Regions from separate parts of the Streptomyces sp. NPDC096311 genome, predicted to be linked through region 3. Evidence: predicted binding sites of a transcription regulator. Region 3 holds the regulator's gene; each other region holds the start of a gene.

Region 1 (6,372 bases), on a different contig from region 3:
TCGCGCTCCAGGGAGAGGAATTCCGGGTCCGGGCCGCCGTGCGCGGCGGGCTGGTCCACACCCCTGCCCGGCCCGTCGAGGCCGGCCGGCCGCCGGCCTCCGTTCCTGTCCTCGCGCACGTCTGCCCCTCACCCGGTTTCCCGACTCTGAAAGTTTCCGCCAACGGTGGCCATAGCCACAGCTCCGCAAGTATTTCTCAGGCGTAGACCAACGGCAGCCCACGGCCCCTCTTCCCAGCGCGTTCTCCCCGTGCGTAGCTTCGTGAACAGGCACCCAATGGCATGCCCACGCCGCCAGGTCGACGAGGACCTGCCCCCCCTCACGGCGCGCATGCCCGCACCACTCACGGCACGCATGTCCGCACCGTTCCCCCCACCTGGCTCCATCGAGCCCTTCGGAGGCACGTCATGCCCGTGCACGGATCCGGAACGCCCCACCGCCTGCGCCTGCTCGCGCTGGGAACCCTGCTCGCCGCCTTCTCCCTCCTCTCCGCCCTCTCCGCCCCGCCCTCCGCCGCCGCCGACACCCCCGCCCGGGGCTCCGCCCGCATGGGCATGGGCGTCCTCGCGCACGACGGCCAGGCCGGCACACCCCACACGAGTGACGCGACCCAGACGGAAGGCGTGGACGTCAGCGGCTACCAGGGCAACGTCGCCTGGTCGACCCTGTGGAACAGCGGGGTCAAGTGGGCCTACACCAAGGCCACCGAGGGGACGTACTACACGAACCCCTACTTCGCCCAGCAGTACAACGGCTCGTACAACGTCGGCATGATCCGCGGCGCCTACCACTTCGCGACCCCCGACACCACGAGCGGCGCCACCCAGGCCAACTACTTCGTGGACCACGGCGGCGGCTGGTCCGGCGACGGCAGGACGCTGCCGGGCACGCTCGACATCGAGTGGAACCCGTACGGGGCCGCCTGCTACGGCAAGACGCAGAGCGCGATGGTCAGCTGGATCAGCAGTTTCCTCGCCCAGTACAAGGCGCGCACCGGCCGGGACGCCGTGATCTACACGGCGACCAGCTGGTGGAGCGACTGCACCGGCAACTACAGCGGCTTCGCCTCCCTGAACCCCCTGTGGATCGCCCGTTACGCCGCCGACCCCGGCACGCTGCCGGCCGGCTGGGCGTACTACACGTTGTGGCAGTACACCTCGTCCGGACCGACGGTCGGTGACCACGACAAGTTCAACGGCGGGCTGGACCGGGTGCGGGCACTGGCCAACGGCTGACCGATGGCAGATGTCGGCTGACGGCTGACGGCTGACAGCACGGCGAAGGCCCGGGCCTCCCTCACGGGACCCGGGCCTTCCCTACCGGCAGCGTCCGTCACGCCGCTGCCGGAACCTCCGGCATCGCGCCGTTCGTCGCCGGCGACAGCGCCAGTTCCAGGACCTGGCGGACGTCCGTGACGGCGTGGACGTCCAGCTTCTCCAGCACCTCGGCCGGGACGTCGTCCAGGTCGGCCTCGTTGCGCTTCGGGATGATGACCGTGGTGACACCCGCCCGGTGCGCGGCGAGCAGCTTCTGCTTCACCCCGCCGATGGGCAGGACACGGCCGGTCAGTGAGACCTCACCCGTCATCGCCACGTCCGTGCGGACCAGCCGGCCGGACAGGAGCGAGGCCAGCGCCGTCGTCATGGTGACGCCCGCGCTCGGACCGTCCTTGGGGACCGCGCCCGCCGGGAAGTGGATGTGCACGCCCCGGTCCTTCAGGTCGCCGACCGGCAGTTCCAGCTCGGCGCCGTGCGAGCGGAGGAAGGAGAGCGCGATCTGCGCCGACTCCTTCATCACGTCACCCAGCTGACCGGTCAGGGTCAGACCGGCCGCGCCCGTCTCCGGGTCGGCCAGCGACGCCTCCACGAAGAGGACGTCACCGCCCGCGCCCGTCACGGCCAGACCGGTGGCGACACCGGGCACCGCGGTACGGCGCTCGGCCGGGTCCTGGGCGGACTCGGGCACGTGGTGCGGCCGTCCGATGAGCCCGCGCAGATCGGCGTCGGTCACCGTGAAGGGCAGCTCCCGCTCTCCGAGTTCGTGCTGCGCCGCGACCTTGCGGAGCAGGCGTGCGACGGCCCGCTCCAGGTTGCGTACGCCCGCTTCCCGGGTGTACTCCCCGGCGAGCTTGCGCAGCGCGCTCTCGTCGAGCGCGACCTCCTCCTTCTCCAGACCGGCCCGCTCCAGCTGACGCGGCAGCAGGTGGTCACGGGCGATGACGACCTTCTCGTCCTCGGTGTACCCGTCGAGCCGGACCAGTTCCATACGGTCGAGCAGCGCCTCCGGGATGGCTTCGAGCACGTTGGCCGTCGCCAGGAACACCACGTCGCTGAGGTCGAGCTCGACCTCCAGGTAGTGGTCCCGGAAGGTGTGGTTCTGGGCGGGGTCGAGGACTTCGAGCAGCGCCGCGGCGGGGTCGCCGCGGAAGTCGGAGCCGACCTTGTCGATCTCGTCCAGCAGGACCACCGGGTTCATGGACCCGGCCTCCTTGATGGCGCGGACGATGCGGCCGGGCAGCGCGCCGACGTACGTACGCCGGTGGCCGCGGATCTCGGCCTCGTCCCGTACGCCGCCGAGCGCGACCCGGACGAACTTGCGGCCCATGGCGTGCGCGACGGACTCGCCGAGCGAGGTCTTGCCGACACCGGGCGGACCGACGAGCGCGAGCACGGCACCGCCGCGCCGCCCGCCGACGACGCCGAGACCACGCTCGGAACGCCGCTTGCGCACGGCCAGGTACTCGGTGATGCGCTCCTTCACGTCCTCCAGACCGGCGTGCTCGGCGTCCAGGATGCTCTTGGCGCCCTGGATGTCGTACTCGTCCTCGGTGCGCTCGTTCCACGGCAGTTCCAGGACGGTGTCGAGCCAGGTCCGGATCCAGCCGCCCTCGGGCGACTGGTCGCTGGACCGCTCCAGCTTGTCGACTTCCTTGAGCGCGGCCTCGCGGACGTTCTCGGGGAGGTCGGCGGCCTCGACGCGGGTCCGGTAGTCGTCGGACTCCTCGCCCTCCTTGGCGTCGCCGTTCAGCTCGCGCAGCTCCTTGCGGACGGCTTCGAGCTGGCGCCGCAGCAGGAACTCGCGCTGCTGCTTGTCGACGCCTTCCTGGACGTCCTTCGCGATGGACTCGGCGACATCCTGCTCCGCCAGGTGCTCACGCAGCTGCTCGGTGGCGAGCTTCAGCCGGGCGACCGGGTCGGCGGTCTCCAGCAGCGTGACCTTCTGCTCGGTGCTCAGGAACGGGGAGTAACCGGAATTGTCGGCAAGGGCGGACACGTCGTCGATGGCCTGTACGCGGTCCACGACCTGCCAGGCGCCGCGCTTGCGCAGCCAACTGGTGGCGAGGGCCTTGTACTCCTTGACCAGTTCGGTGACGTGGCCGGGCAGCGGGTCGGGCACGGTCTCATCGACCCGGGTGCCCTCGACCCACAGGGCGGCACCAGGACCGGTCGTCCCGGCGCCGATCTTCACGCGCCCACGGCCGCGGATCAGCGCGCCCGGGTCGCCGTCGGCCAGTCGGCCGACCTGCTCGACGGTGCCGAGCACGCCCGTGCTCGGGTACGCCCCGTCGATGCGTGGCACCAGCAGCACCTTCGGCTTGCCGGGCTCCGACCGCGCGGCGGCCTGGGCGGCCTCCACCGCGGCGCGTACATCGGCGTCGTTCAGGTCCAGCGGAACCACCATCCCGGGCAGCACGACCTCATCATCGAGCGGCAACACGGGCAGGGTGAGCGGTGTGGACGTCGAAGCCATTATCTCTCCCTAGGCAGTCAAGTTGAGCTATGCCGACTCAATGCACGTGAGCCCCGGATTGTTCCCCAGGGTCTGTTCGCTGTGAGCGATCGCTCTCCACGGAGACATCCACGCAGGTCAGTGGGGTATCCGCCACGCTTCCCTCTTGGCCGGCGCCACTCCGCCGTAGATCCGCGGCGAACGCCTGTGGTGCGGTCAACGCCGTCGGCCAGCCGTCCCTTCCCGTGCGACCGCGCCCGGTCGACGCAGCCGACCCAGCCGCGAGAGTGCACGAGCCCCGCCGCACCACCGCAATCGCATTCGCAGCCGGCTCCTTCGCACTGCAGGCTCATCCACAGGCTGTGGAACCACGCACGGGGAGACGGGGCGCGACGTGGGCGAGGGGCAGGAACAGGGACGGGAACGGGGGTCGACCCGGCGCCGGGTGGTCGTGGGTGCCGGGGCCGCGGCCGTAGCAGCGCTCGGGGCGGCGGCGGTGCGGGCAGTGACGGAGGCGAACGGGTCCGAGCAGACGGCGCCGATCCACAGCTGGGCGACGTACATCGGCAAGACCGAGCGGTACACGGAGTACTATGGTCTCCGCCTGGACCGGCAGGGCCGGCTGCCCGGCGGGGTGAACGGCGGGGTGAACGGCGGCGAGGTCCTCTTCCGCGAGTACTACGACCTGCGCGCCGACCGTTACCAGCTCACCGACCAGCTCCACGGGGCGAGTGCGGAACGGGAGCGTCGCCTCGGCATCCCGGAGCCGGCTCGACGGCTGACGGCGGCCCGGGCCACCTGACCCGACCCGACTGGACTGGACTGGACTGGACTGATCCGGTCCGGACCCGGCCCGACCGCCCGGGATGTCAGACGGCGGCGGTGCCGGGCGACTGAGCGGTGTGTGCGGCGGCGGGGGCGGCGGGACTGGAGGCCGCCTCCGTACGGGCGCGGCGCCAGCCGCGGACCAGCGGCCAGGTCGACACCCCGATCGCCAGGGACATCACATGCCCCCAGTCCGTCATCGGGTCGGCGAATTCGAGCAGGTCCCCGACGACCATCGAGCCGAAGACGACCAGCATGGGCCAGCGCAGCCAGGGCCTCAGCAATCCGGCGAGCGCGCCGACGCTCGTGGCGACGCCGAAGCTGATGCCGTAGTCGAGACGGTGCAGGGAGCTGTCGGGGAGGTCTCCCACCAGCACGGAAAGGCCGACGGGCACCTCGGTGGCCAGGGTGGCCACGACGTGCCCGAGCAGAAAGACTCCGGCGGCCCGCAGGCCGCCTATCCGCCGCTCCAGCGCGGTCAGCACCAGCACGAACCCGATGGCGTACGGCGAGGTGATCCCGCCGGCCATCCACAGCGCACTGGCCAGCAGCACCAGCACCGGTTCGCGTACGAGGTGCGCGACATCGGTGCTGGACCCCTGCTGCAAGGCGTGCACGAGGGAGGGGTCCGCGTAGTCGGTGACCATCGCGGTGACGGTGAGCACGGCCGCGTAACCGAAGGTGAACGGCGTTCCGGTGGGGGTGGGCAGCAGCCGCCAGGGACGGAGCGACCGGAGCCGGGCGAGGACACGGGAGACGGGTGGAGCGGGAGGGGCGAGTACAGGGGGTGTCGTCGCCGGGCGGGGGGCGGGCGACACGGTCGTGGCACCGCGTTGTCGCGGCACCCCGTCCAGGAGAAGCGTGCCCGTCTGTGGGTCCTTGAGCGCGGCATCGGCCGAGGAGGCCGTCGGGGCCGTGGTCGTCGCCACTGCCCTCGCCGTCGCGGTCGTGCTCCGGTCCAAGGTGAGGGGCTCCTTCCGTCCCGCTCCACCCTTGGGGGCTCGCGGCGCCGCTGTCTATGACCGACGCCACGTGGGAGGCGATTCATAGCAACCTGATAAGCGCGTACGGCGTCCGGGGTCGCCGTGTCCGCACATGCGTCCGAGCCAGTCCGTGCGCGCGTCCGACGGCAGCCCCGTGCCCGAGACGGTGATCGAGCACAGCAGCCGGTCGAGGTGGGCCCGCATCCGGGCGGCCTTGTAGCGCTGCACGAAGAGCGCGTCGGCGAGGTGGCCGGGACCGCCCGCCTCGGCGAGCAGGACGTCGAACAAGAGAAGGAGGACCCGCCCCCACCCGCCCGGACCGCGTACCAGACACGTGCCGCCCGGCAGTGGAGCGAAGACGCGCGACCAGAACACCCCACACCGTTGGGGTTGTTCGGCTGAGCAGCGGTCCTGGCAACAGGACTCACTCCCGCTCAGCCCCTAGGAACGGTTAATTCGGCTACCCATCCCGGTGAAAATGCCAGGATGGGAGTCATGACTGCCTCGTACGACATCCCTGTAGTCATCGATCGCCGGGAAGGCCCGTACGGCGAGGTCGTGTTGCGGCGCCACGGCGCGCTGCTGCAGATCATCGCCAACGGGTGCTTCCTGATGGACACCTCCGACGGCCGCTCGGAACGGCTGCTCGTCGACGCCGCGCTGGACGCCCTGGACGGGCGGACGGAGCCCAAGGTGCTGATCGGGGGGCTCGGCGTCGGGTTCTCTCTGGCACACGCCGCCGCCGACCCGCGCTGGGGACACATCACCGTCGTCGAACGCGAAGGGGCCATCATCGACTGGCACCGTGACGGACCGCTGGCGGAACTCTCCGCGG
Region 2 (6,372 bases), on a different contig from region 3:
CAGATCGAGCACGGCGGGCGCGTGCTGTCCTTCATCTCCTCCATCTCCACTTTCAACACCCCGATGGACGTGACCGTCGCCGAGCTGGCCATCGAGACGTTTCTGCCCGCGGATCCGGCGACGGTCAAATACCTTCAGTCACTGGTCTCTTGACGGAGCGTCGCCGATCCGTTTGAGTGGTGGCTTCGGCGCTTGGGGAGGGCGTGGCGTGAGTGAGCGGCGGGCTGCGCCCACCGTGGGGCAAGTGGTGCTCGGGCGGCGGCTGCAGGAATTGCGGGAGGCCACCGGGCTGAAGCGCGAAGAGGCCGCGCGTGTCCTGCGTGTCGCCCCGGCGACGGTGCGGCGGATGGAGATGGCCGAGGTCGCCCTCAAGATCCCTTACCTCCAGGTGCTGCTGACGACGTACGGCGTGGCCGACGACGAGGTGGCCGCCTTCGTCACGCTCGCCGAGGAGGCGAACCAGCCGGGCTGGTGGCAGCGGTTCCACGATGTGCTGCCGGACTGGTTCAGCATGCACGTCAGCCTGGAGGGCGCCGCCCGTCTGATCCGCTCGTACGAGCCGCATTTCGTGCCCGGGCTGCTGCAGACCGAGGAGTACGCGCGCGCCGTGCTGGAGGCGGGGACGGTGGGCCAGACGGGGCCCGAGGCCATCGAGCGGCATGTGACGCTGCGCATGACGCGGCAGCAGCTGCTGCTGGGGCGCGAGCACCGGCCCCACCTCTGGGTGATCATGGACGAGACCGCGCTGCGGCGTCCGGTGAGCATCCGTGGCGAGGTCATGCGGGACCAGATCGACCGGCTGCTGCGGGAGATGGAGAGCGACGACATCTCCGTCCAGGTCGCCGAGTACGCGAGCGGCCCGCATCCGGGGACGTACACCTCCTTCGCGCTGTTCCGCTTCGCGGAGCCGGAACTGCCCGACATGGTCTACAGCGAGTACCTGACCGGCGCCCTCTACCTCGACTCGCGCGCCGAGGTGGGCATGCACCTGGAAGTGCTGGACCACATGTCCGCCCACGCCGCCTCCGTGCCCCGTACCAAGGAGATCCTGCGGGAGATCCGGGACTCCTACTGAGAAGTTCTCGGAGCGGGGTTCTTGGTGAGGGTTGCCCGTGAGGGGCTCCCCGCGAGCCCCTCACCTCTAGGTTCCTTATGCCGCGCCGCCCCTCGTCTCCCTCTCGTCGTCCACGATCTCGGCGTCCACCACACCCTCCTCCTCCGCCGCCGTGGTGTGCTCGGCGGCCGGCTCCTCCGGGGGCGTCTGCTGGGCCTGGGCGTACATGGCCTGGCCCATCTTCTGGCTCACCGAGGCCAGCTTCTCGACGCCGCCGCGCAGGGCGGTGGTGTCGGTGGCGGAGTCCTCCAGGAGGCGCTTGAGGTCGGCGACGGCGGACTCGACCTCGGGTTTCGTCTCGGAGGGGATGCGTTCGTCGTTGTCGCGGAGGAACTTCTCGGTCTGGTAGACGAGTTGTTCGGCCTGGTTGCGGGTCTCGGCGGCCTCGCGGCGCGCGCGGTCCTCCTCGGCGTACTGCTCGGCCTCGCGCATCATGCGGTCGATGTCGTTCTTGGGGAGCGCGGAGCCACCCGTGACGGTCATCTTCTGTTCGCGCCCGGTGGCGAGGTCCTTCGCGGAGACGTGCATGATCCCGTTGGCGTCGATGTCGAAGGCGACCTCGATCTGCGGGACTCCGCGCGGCGCGGGCGGCAGCCCGGTGAGGTCGAAGACGCCGAGCTTCTTGTTGTACGCGGCGATCTCGCGTTCGCCCTGGTAGACCTGGATACCGACCGAGGGCTGGTTGTCCGCGGCCGTGGTGAAGATCTCCGAACGACGGGTCGGGATCGTGGTGTTGCGCTCGATGAGCCTGGTCATGATGCCGCCCTTGGTCTCGATGCCGAGGGACAGCGGGGTGACGTCGAGGAGCAGGACGTCCTTCACGTCCCCCCTGATGACACCCGCCTGGAGGGCCGCGCCGAGCGCCACGACCTCGTCCGGGTTGACGCCCTTGTGCGGGTCCTTGCCGGTGAGTTCCCTGACCAGGTCCGTGACGGCGGGCATCCGGGTCGAGCCGCCGACCAGGATGACGTGGTCGACCGCGGCGAGCTTGACGCCCGCGTCCTTGACCGCCTGGTGGAAGGGGGTCTTGCAGCGGTCGAGCAGATCGGCGGTCAGCTCCTGGAACTGGGCGCGGGTCAGCTTCTCCTCGAGATGCAGGGGGCCGTCGGCGGTGGCGGTGATGTAGGGCAGGTTGACGGTGGTCTCGGAGGAGCTGGACAGTTCGATCTTGGCCTTCTCGGCGCCCTCGCGCAGCCGTTGCAGCGCCATCTTGTCGTGGCCGAGATCGATGCCGTACGAGGCCTTGAAGCGCTGTGCGAGGTGTTCGACGATCCGCTGGTCCCAGTCGTCGCCGCCGAGCCGGGTGTCGCCGTTGGTGGCCTTGACCTCGATGACGCCGTCGCCGATCTCCAGGAGCGAGACGTCGAAGGTGCCGCCGCCCAGGTCGAAGACGAGGACGGTCTGCTCCTCGCCCCGGTCGAGGCCGTAGGCGAGGGCGGCGGCCGTCGGCTCGTTGATGATCCGCAGCACCTTCAGGCCCGCGATCTCGCCCGCCTCCTTGGTGGCCTGGCGCTGGGCGTCGTCGAAGTACGCGGGCACGGTGATCACGGCGTCCGTGACGTCCTCGCCGAGGTAGGCCTCCGCGTCCCGCTTCAGCTTCTGCAGGACGCGCGCCGACAGTTCCTGGGCGCGGTAGCGGGTGCCGTCGACGGAGCCCTTCTCCGGGAAGCGCCAGCTCGCGTCGCCCATGTGGCGCTTGACCGAGCGCGCGGTGCGCTCCACGTTCGTCACGGCCTGACGCTTGGCGACCTCGCCGACGAGCACCTCACCGTTCTTGGCGAAGGCCACCACGGAGGGGGTGGTGCGCGCGCCCTCCGCATTGGTCACGACGGTGGGGTCGCCGCCTTCCAGGAGGGCCACCACCGAGTTCGTCGTACCGAGGTCGATCCCGACCGCACGTGCCATGTCCGTCCCCTTCCGCCAGGGCGCTGCCCACCTTCAAGCACAAAACTTGAGTGCGTTCTTGTCAATGGGGCGGACATGACAGCGCCGCGGGCCCTGCGTGGGGACCGCGGCGCCGTACTGCTCCCGGGCGTCAGCCCAGCTTGGCCGACAGGGTGATCGTCGTGCCGGTCAGCGCCGCGCTGACCGGGCAGTTCTTCTTCGCGTCCTCGGCCGCCGCGACGAAGCCGTCGTTGTCGAGGCCCGGCACCGTGCCCTCCACCGTCAGGTGGATGCCGGTGATGCCCTCGCCGGGCTGGAAGGTGACGTCGGCGTTGGTGACGAGCTTGGTGGGCGGGGTGCCCGCGCCCGCGAGGGCGTGCGACAGCGCCATGGAGAAGCAGCTGGAGTGGGCGGCGGCGATCAGCTCCTCGGGGCTGGTCTTGCCGTTGGCGTCCTGCGCCCGCGACGCCCACGTCACCGGCTGCTGGCCGATGCCGGAGGAGTCGAAGGTGACGACGCCGCTGCCCTCGAGCAGGTTGCCTTCCCACACGGTGTGCGCGGTGCGCGTGGTTGCCACGATGATTCCCTTCGATGGGGTCCCGTTTTCGGGGTCCGTGCGCACCATCCGATCACACCTGCGCGCGACTCACCCAGAATGACGGCTCACCAAGTCCGCCAAGACGGCTCGCCGCGGCCGCGAAGGTGGTTCACCGCACCCGGAAGACCGGTCCCCGCGCCGTGAACGGCAGCCGCGCGCCCTGCGGAATCAGATACGCGTGCTCGCGCCGCACCCGCAGCACGTCGCACCCGCCGTCCGTGATGACCAGCAGCGGCGCGCCCGGCGGGAAGTCGTCCGCGCGGTGCAGCAGATCGATGCCGGGCTGCAGCACCGTACCGCCGCGCCCGTGCACCCGTACGCGACCGGCGATCTCGGTGACCGGGAGATAGCCCGCGTCGTGCGGCGCCGCGTCGCAGAACACCACCCGCGCTGCCGGTACGTCCCGGGCCTCGGCGTACGAGGCGATGGCGCCCAGCGCCTTGCCGAGCAGCGTGCGGTCCATGGAGCCGGAGGTGTCGAGCACGACGCCGAAGGTGCACCGCGCGATCTCCTCGGGCGGGAAGTACCGTCCCGCGCGCGGGATGTCGGGGGTGGACGCCTGACGGCGCGAGGGGCGCGCGTACGTCCGTACCGGCTCGGGGCGGGGCACGAACTCGTCGAACCAGCGGGCCAGGCGGGCGTCCCAGGGCAGCGGCGGATGGTCGAGCGCGCGGATCTCCTCGACCAGACCGCCCGGCAGATAGCCCCGCTCCAGCTGCTGGTGCAGGTCGAAGCCGTGGCTCAGCCCGCGGCGGTAGAGCTCGTCCAGGTCCACGTAGTCGCGCGGGGAGCCGAGCGGGGCACCGAGGATGTCACCCGCACCCTTGCCGCGCAGCGTGGACAGCCGGCGCATCCGGCGCAAATCCTTCGCGATCCGGTCGTACACCTCCTCCGCCGAGAGGTCCTTCAACTCCGCGTCGTACAGGAGCCCTTCGGGCATCGTGCCGACCTGCATCTCGCACAGCCAGCCGTTGATGACGTAGTCGGCCGCGATGTTGAAGAGGTACGGGTCGCGGGGGCCGCAGCGGTCGCCGTGCCGCAGGGCGGCGTGCAGCATCTCGTGGGCGAGGACGAACCGCCATTCCTCGTCCTCCAGTTGACGCAGCGGGTTGATGTAGATCTCCCCCGCCTCCGCGTTCACCGCGGCGACGGAGATGTCATGGGCGCGGGCCAGTTCGGCGTCGGCGACCAGGGTGATACCGGCCGCGATGCCGCCGAGCAGCGGGTAGGAGGAGATGAACCAGCTCAGCGCCCGCTCCCAGGGCTGGAGCCGGGTGGGCCCGCCGCGCATCGAGCCTCGGCGGCCGCCGGCCACATCCATCGCCGTGGCCACGGTACGGGTCAGGGCGTGCGCGAACTCGAGCTGCCAGTCCGGGGCCCGGCCGCCCTTCCAGGTGTCCCACGGCACCAGCAGCTGGTCCGGCTCGCCGCCGGCCGTACCGCAGCGCTCGTACGGGGCCGGAGTGCCCTCGCGCCGCCAGCGGGCGGCGAGTTGCTCCTCGTCGCCGTCGGGGTAGCTGGGCGGCAGGTCCTCGGGGGTGAGGCCGATGGGGAAGCCGAGCAGGAAGCGGTTGACGACCGCGCAGCGGGCGGCGAGGGCGTGGCGGTCGGGCTGTTCGCGCGATTTCGGCGCCGCCGGGACATGGCCGAAGCCCAGGTGGATGACGGCGTGCGCGACCGCCCAGGCCCACTCGACGGGCTCGGCGCGGCGGGTGGGGTGGACGTGCAGCACACCGTTGGAGTCGACGCGGACGAGACCGTCGCGAGGCGAGTCGGGGCAGTCCTCCTGGCGGCAGGTGCTGAAACCGATGGCGGCGAGCGCCCGGTTGGCCCGCACCAGCCGCATGCCCTCCGCGAAGGCCTCCGCCGCCAGGTCCTTCTTCGGCTGTCCCTTACCGCGGCTGGTCGGGGTGCGGCTCACTGCCGCGCCTCGACCAGCCGGGGCATGTCACGGGCCGCCTCGACCAGGAACCAGGCGGGCAGGAGGGGATTGCCGTCGGTGTCCGGGGCGATGACGCTCTGCGCGACCTCCACGGAGATCTCGGCGAGCTGCACGAGCAGCGACTTGGCGCGGTACGCGGTCTGCTGTCCGTTCGCCGAGAGGTGCTCCTTGCTGGCGGGCAGCTCCTTGACGAGCCGGCCGCGGAAGGACTCGGCGAGGTAGTAGAGCAGGTCGCGGTCCTCGGGGCGGTGGGGCCAGCGGGCGTCGCCCTTGACGATCGCCTCGATGCCGAACCGGCTGCGCACGATCTTCACGTAGCCGCAGAAGGCGACCGCGTGCGCGGGCGTCAGGGTGCCGTGCGCGATCACCTTCAGGGTCGGCTCGTCGAGGGCCGGCCCGAAGGAGTGCAGCGCGTCGGAGAGCATGTGCCAGGAGCGGGGCGTGGAGAACGGCTCCTCGGTCTTCGGCGGCTTGGACCACAGGTGGTCGGGCCGGTCGGTGAGGTGGTCCACGACCCAGGGGTGAATGCCGTTGCCGGCGGCCCAGGCGAGCCAGTCCTTGGAGGAGGCCTCCAGGTGCACGTGCGTGAGGCGGTTGATCAGCGCGGAGGCGATCGGGCGGGCCAGCGCGTTGTCGGTGGCGCGGTTGCCCGCGCCGATCACGATCGAGCCCTTGGGCAGCTCGTAGGTGCCGATGCGGCGGTCCAGGATCAGCGAGTAGAAGGCCTTCTGCACATCCGGCGTCGCCGCGTTCAGCTCGTCCAGGAAGAGGCAGTACGGCTCGTCCCTGGCGATCGCCTCCGGCGGGCAGAACACCGAGCGTCCGTCGCGGATC
Region 3 (6,372 bases):
CTGCCGCTGGTCGCCGACGACCCACTGATCCGGGACGTACCCGAGCTCACGGCCGTGGTGGGCGGCGCCGCGCTGCTCAGCCGGGTGATGTCGATGCCCGCGGTGGACCGGCTGCTGCCGGGGTGGCTGCGCGGGCCCTCCCGCGGAGAAACCGCCGATGCCGACGACTGAGGCCGAGAGCGTCGCCCTGGAACTGGAGCGGCTGCGCCGCTCGGTCGACGTCGGGTTCGCCACCACCCGCGGCGACCTCGCCCTCCTCCTGCAACGCGCGGACCAGACCGACAAGACCCTCGACGAACACGAGTCCCGCCTCGACGCCCTGGAACGCACCCGCTGGCCCCTGCCCTCCCTGGCGGCCGCCACCTCGTGCACGGCGCTGGCGCTGACGATCTGGCAGTCGATGGGACGCTGAACCCCGGTCCGCCGAACGCGCGGGAGCCCCTCGCCCAGGGCTCCCGCGCGTTCGTCTACTTGAGGCCGATCGCCGTGCAGTCCGCCTTGGTCGAGGCCGTGCAGATCTGCTTGACGGTGTAGATGTTGTCCTGGATCACCGTCTCCTTGATGTTCGCCTTGGTCAGGGCGACCACGGGCATCAGCTGGGAGGGGATCTTCTTGTTCGTGGGGCTGTCGACCTTGTCGCGGGTGAGCGCGTCGAACTCGATGCCACGCCCCTGGACCTTCGCCACGGCCATCTCGGCCGCCGCGGAGGCCTCATCGGGGTAGGACTTGTAGACGCTCATGTACTGCTCGCCCCGGACGATCCGCTGCACCGCGTCCAGCTCGGCGTCCTGGCCGGTGACCGGCGGCACCTTGCTGACGCCCATGGTCTTCAGGGCGTCGATGACGGCGCCCGCGAGACCGTCGTTGGCGGAGTAGACACCGGCGATGTTGCTGAGGCCGATGGCCGAGATGGCCTTCTCCATGTTGGCCTTGCCGACGGCCGGATCCCAGTCCTTGGTGTCGTACGACTTGGAGATGACGACCTTGCCGTTGAGCTCGCCCAGGGCGCCCGACTTGAACTGCGCCGCGTTCGGGTCGGTGGGCGAGCCGTTCATCATGACGATCTTCTTCGTGGAGGCGTTGGTGCCCAGCGCCTCCAGGAGCGCCTTGCCCTGCACCTGGCCGACGAGCTCGTTGTCGAAGGAGATGTACGCGTCGATCGGGCCCTGCGCCAGACGGTCGTAGGCGATGACGGGGATGCCCGCGTCCTTGGCCTTCTGCACATCGCTCGCGATGGCCTTGGAGTCCACCGCGTCGACGAGGATCACATCGACCTTGTCGTCCACCATCTGCTGGAACTGCTGGCTCTGCTTGGAGGCGTCCTGCCCCGCGTTGGCGTAGTCGACCTTGCCCTTGCCGTTGGTCAGCTTGGCGACCTGCTGCTCGATGATCGGGTAGTCGAACTTCTCGTAACGGGTGTTGGCCTTCTCCGGGAGGAGCAGGCCAACCGTGATGTCGTCACCCTTGGTCGGGCTCGCCTTGGTGTTGCTGCCGCCGATCCCGTCCACGACACCGCAGGCGGCGAGGGAAACGGTCATCGCGGAGCAGGCCAGGGCTATGGCGGTACGACGAAGCCGGGTGTTACGAGTGTTCACATCAGGTGCCTTCCGGGCGAGGTAGCTGCTTTGCGACCCAGGTGGCTGAAAGCCAACGCGGCGATCACCTCAGCGTCAAGGAGTAACCACTTAACGAGATGGCAACAGCATTCTGTGTTCCCCAAGTGAACACGATGGGAAGGGGGTGCGCCGCCACTTCCACAGAACCCCTCTGATTGACTTGCGTCACGCGCTCCCCGGCGACATACAACCCACCCCCGCACCCGGGAGTCTCGAAGGTGGCCGCGCACACCGCAGCACGAACCAGGGGAAGCATGAGACCAGTTGGGCGGAGTGGACCGGCGCTCGCCGCGACGCCGACGATCGCCACCACCGGGGGTCTGCTCGCCGTCTCGGGTGCGCCCGCCTCCGCCGCGAGCAGCTGCGCATCGCCGGTGTACAAGCGGCAGTTCTATGCGAACACCACCTTCTCTGGCATACCGAAGAAAACGGACTGCGATGCCGCGGTCAGCGAGAACTGGGGCACGAAGGCACCCGCCTCCGGCCTCCCGAAGGACAACTTCGGCGTCCGCTGGACCGTGACGAGGGACTTCGGTTCGGGAGGCCCCTTCGCCCTTCCCGTCACCGCCCAGGACGGCATCCGCGTCTACCTCGACGGCACCCGCAAGGCCGACCTCTGGAAGAACGTCTCCTCGACGGTCAAAAAGACCGTCAACGTCACGATTCCTTCCGGAAAGCACACCCTCCGCGTCGACTACGTCAACTGGACCGGCGCCGCCAACGTCTCCTTCGGCTACACCCGCCGCACCACCGCCACCGTCGACAAGGTCAAACCCCTCACCCCGAGCGGGACTTCCGTCTCGTACGACACGGCGGGCGGCAACGCCAAGCTGAGCTGGGCGAAGAACAAGGAGATGGACCTCGCGGGGTATCGCGCCTACCGCCGTCCGAAGGGCAGCGCCACCTGGACGGGAGTGGGTACGACGACCGCCACCTCGTACACCGACACGACCGTGCCCGCGACCGGCGACACCTACTCCTACGAGGTCCGCGCCCACGACAAGGCGGGCAACGAGTCGGCGGGCAACGCGGACCAGGCCGTGACCACCCTCGACCGGACGGCGCTCGCCGCGCCCGCCGGGCTGATCGCCACCTCGGTGTCCCGCGGGCTGCAGCTCGACCGGAACGGGGTCACGGGAGCGGTGTCCTACCGCGTCTACCGGGCGACGACCGAGAACGGGGTGTACGCCCGGATGGGCAGTACGGACAAACTCTCGTACCTGGACACCTCGGCCGTCGAGAGCGTCGCCTCCTCCTACCGGGTGACCGTTCTCGACGCGGCGGGCAACGAGTCCGCGCGTTCCGCGGCCGCCGCCGGCGAGCGCGAGGACCTCACCCGCCGCCCGCCGTCACCGGGCTGACGGTCACCCCGACCGCGTACGGCTTCGAGCTGGAGTGGGACAAGAACCCGGCCACCGACCTCGGGCGGTACACCGTCTACTGGGGCGAGCTCTGGGGCGACGAGGGCAACCGCCTGACCTGGTCCGGGCTCGGAGCGGGCCAAGAGGAGTCCGCCGAACCCGCGCAGGGCTTTCGCATCTATCGGTGGAACCCCGCCACCGCCGCGTACGAGAAGGTCCACGAGGCCTCGGCCGGAGCGTTCGAGTACTTCGACACCGGCACGAAGCGCGGCACCACGTCCTCCTACTGGGTGACCGGTGTGAGGGCCGACGGCACCGAGACCCTGCCCGCCGGCGACTGGACGGTCACCGAACCGGCGCGGTGAGCCGAGGAACGCCGAAGGGGGTGGGGAGGTCGACGACCTCCCCACCCCCTTCGGTAGCTGGAACTAGTCCGACTGCCTCTTCGGACGCCAGACCACCAGCGCGCTCGTCTGCTGGACCTCCTGGTACGGGACCAGGTCGCGGCGGTACGAGGCGTGCACCGCGGCCTCGCGCTGCTGCATCGCGGCAGCGGCGCCGTCCAGGGCCGATTCCAGTTCCGCGACGCGGGACTGGAGGGCGGCCACCTGGTTCTCCAGCTCGATGATGCGCTTGATGCCGGCCAGGTTGATGCCCTCGTCCTGGGAGAGCGCCTGCACCGTGCGGAGCAGTTCGATGTCGCGGGCCGAGTAACGCCGGCCCCGGCCGGCGGTGCGGTCCGGGGAGACCAGGCCGAGGCGGTCGTACTGGCGCAGGGTCTGCGGGTGCAGGCCGGAGAGCTGGGCCGCCACCGAGATGACGTAGACCGGGGTCTCCTCGGTCAGTTCATAGGGGTTTCGACGACGGCCGTCCATCTGCTCATGCTCCCTTCGCGGCCTGGAACAGCTCGGCCCGTGGGTCCTCGCCCGCGGTTGCCTCGCGATACGCCTCCAGGGCGTCGCGAGCCTTGCCCGACACGTCCGTGGGGACCGCGACCTCGACGGTGACGAGGAGGTCGCCACGCGTACCGTCCTTGCGGACGGCACCCTTGCCGCGGGCCCGCATCGTACGGCCGTTGGGCGTGCCCGGGGGCAGCTTCAGGGTGACCGGGGGGCCGCCCAGGGTCGGTACGCGCACCTCGCCGCCGAGTGCCGCCTCCGCGAAGGTGACGGGCACGGTGACGGTGAGGTTGTCGCCCTTGCGGCCGAAGACCGGGTGGGCGTCCACATGGACCGTGACGTACAGATCGCCTGCCGGGCCGCCCCGTTCGCCGGGTGCGCCCTTGCCGCGGAGGCGGATGCGCTGGTTGTCGCTCACCCCCGCCGGGATGCGGACCTGCATCGTGCGCGAGGACTTGGCGCGACCGCTGCCGTGGCAGATCTCGCAGGGGTTCTCCGCGATGAGACCGCGGCCCTTGCAGTCCGGGCAGGGGTCCGTGAGCGAGAAGCCGCCGCCGGAGCCGCGCGCGACCTGACCGGTGCCGACGCACGTCGGGCACACGCGCGGTGTGCCGTTCGCGTCGCCGGTGCCCGAACAGGCCTTGCAGGGCGCCTGGGACGTCATCCGCAGCGGGACCGTCGCGCCGTCCACCGCCTCGGTGAAGCTGAGCGTCACCTCGGTGTCGATGTCCTGGCCGCGCCGGGGCTGGGTCCGCGTACCCGTGCCCGCGCCGCCGCGGTTGAACAGGCCCCCGAAGACGTCACCGATGCCGCCGCCGAAGCCACCGGCACCCCCCGCTCCGCCCTGGGCGCCGCCTCCGAAGAGGTCGCCCAGGTCGAAGTTGAAGTTGCCGCCGCCCGCGCCGGGACCCGGACGGAAGCCGCCGTTGCCGAAGAGGGCGCGTGCCTCGTCGTACTCCTTGCGCTTCTTGGGGTCTCCGAGCACGTCGTTCGCCTCGGAGATCTCCTTGAAGCGCTCCTCGGCCTTGGCATTGCCCTTGTTGGCGTCCGGGTGGAACTCGCGGGCGAGCTTCCGGTACGCCTTCTTGATCTCTGCCTCGGTGGCGTCCTTGGGGACGCCGAGGACCTTGTAGAAGTCCTTCTCGATGAAGTCCTTGGTGCTCATCCTCGACGCCCCTCCTCTCTCATGCGTTCAACGTCAGCCCTCGTCCGGGCCACCGCTCTCCTTGTCGTCGGCCGCCTCGGCGGAATCCTGGGAGTCCGCCTTGCCGGTCTGCGCCCCCGGCTGGGGTTCGGCGACCGCCACCCGCGCGGGGCGGATGGTGCGCTCGCCGATGCGATACCCCGGCTGCAGAATCGCCACGCACGTCGTCTCCGTGACGTCCGGCGCGTACGAGTGCATCAGGGCCTCGTGGATCATCGGGTCGAAGGGCTCGCCCTCCTTGCCGAACTGCTGGAGGCCCATCTTCGCCGCGACGGTCTCCAGCGACTCGGCCACCGACTTGAAGCCGCCGACCAGTTCGCCGTGGTCCCGCGCGCGGGCGATGTTGTCGAGCACGGGCAGGAGTTCGGTCAGGAGGTTCGCGATGGCGATCTCCTTGACCGCGATCCGGTCGCGCTCGACCCGACGGCGGTAGTTCTGGTACTCGGCCTGGAGCCGCTGGAGGTCCATCGTGCGCTCGCCGAGCGCCGTACGGACCTGGTCCAGCTGTGCGGTCAGACCGGCCATCTGTGCTGCTGATGCGTCCCCGGCCGGGGCCGCCGCCTCCTCCGTGGAGGGGGTGGCGGCCTGCGGCTCGGCGTCGTCAGGGGTGGCGCCGGAGGGGACGTCAGGCTTCTCTTCGAAGCCCGGGGTCTCCTCCGTCACGCGGCACCGTCCTTACGGTCCTCGTCGACGATCTCGGCGTCGACGACGTCGTCATCGGCCTTGGCCTGCTCGGCGCCGGGGGCACCTTCGGCGCCACCGGCGGCCTGCGCGGCCTGGGCGTCGGCGTACATGGCCTGGCCGAGCTTCTGGGAGACCGCGGCGACCTTCTCCGTGGCGGTGCGGATCTCGGCGGTGTCCTCGCCCTTGAGCTTCTCCTTCAGCTCGGCGATGGAGGCCTCGACCTCGGTCTTGACGTCACCCGGGACCTTGTCCTCGTTGTCCTTGAGGAACTTCTCGGTCTGGTAGACGAGCTGCTCGCCCTGGTTGCGGGTCTCGGCGGCCTCGCGGCGCTTGTGGTCCTCGTCCGCGTACTGCTCGGCCTCCTGGCGCATCCGGTCGACCTCGTCCTTCGGCAGCGAGGAGCCGCCGGTGACGGTCATCTTCTGCTCCTTGCCCGTGCCCAGGTCCTTCGCGGTCACGTGCATGATGCCGTTGGCGTCGATGTCGAAGGCGACCTCGATCTGCGGGACACCGCGCGGGGCCGGCGGCAGACCGGTCAGCTCGAACATCCCGAGCTTCTTGTTGTACGCCGCGATCTCGCGCTCGCCCTGGTAGACCTGGATCTGGAC

What was found. Region 3 encodes HspR, which represses chaperone genes until heat shock. Its sites were predicted from a motif close to TTGAGNNNNNNNNNCTCAA; they were not measured.
Region 1: the regulator HspR is predicted to act here: its motif matches at 3,773-3,791, upstream of lon (endopeptidase La).
Region 2: the regulator HspR is predicted to act here: its motif matches at 3,066-3,084, upstream of dnaK (molecular chaperone DnaK).

What each region holds. Positions count from the first base shown of each region.
Region 1 is NZ_JBIWFN010000020.1:164,619-170,990, forward strand. It holds gene ACIRA5_RS40120 (MarR family winged helix-turn-helix transcriptional regulator) at 1-119, opposite strand, end outside; gene ACIRA5_RS40125 (lysozyme) at 408-1,235, shown strand; gene lon (endopeptidase La) at 1,333-3,750, opposite strand; gene ACIRA5_RS40135 (hypothetical protein) at 4,124-4,531, shown strand; gene ACIRA5_RS40140 (rhomboid-like protein) at 4,599-5,516, opposite strand; gene ACIRA5_RS40145 (hypothetical protein) at 5,571-5,825, opposite strand; gene ACIRA5_RS40150 (spermidine synthase) at 6,033-6,372, shown strand, end outside.
Region 2 is NZ_JBIWFN010000005.1:196,259-202,630, reverse strand. It holds gene ACIRA5_RS15170 (helix-turn-helix domain-containing protein) at 1-153, shown strand, start outside; gene ACIRA5_RS15165 (helix-turn-helix domain-containing protein) at 209-1,075, shown strand; gene dnaK (molecular chaperone DnaK) at 1,151-3,019, opposite strand; gene ACIRA5_RS15155 (OsmC family protein) at 3,150-3,575, opposite strand; gene ACIRA5_RS15150 (hypothetical protein) at 3,706-5,442, opposite strand; gene ACIRA5_RS15145 (ATP-binding protein) at 5,514-6,372, opposite strand, start outside.
Region 3 is NZ_JBIWFN010000006.1:182,152-188,523, reverse strand. It holds gene ACIRA5_RS17430 (hypothetical protein) at 1-171, shown strand, start outside; gene ACIRA5_RS17425 (hypothetical protein) at 158-412, shown strand; gene ACIRA5_RS17420 (sugar ABC transporter substrate-binding protein) at 468-1,595, opposite strand; gene ACIRA5_RS17415 (fibronectin type III domain-containing protein) at 1,871-2,977, shown strand; gene ACIRA5_RS17410 (heat shock protein transcriptional repressor HspR) at 3,406-3,852, opposite strand; gene dnaJ (molecular chaperone DnaJ) at 3,857-5,041, opposite strand; gene grpE (nucleotide exchange factor GrpE) at 5,075-5,743, opposite strand; gene dnaK (molecular chaperone DnaK) at 5,740-6,372, opposite strand, start outside.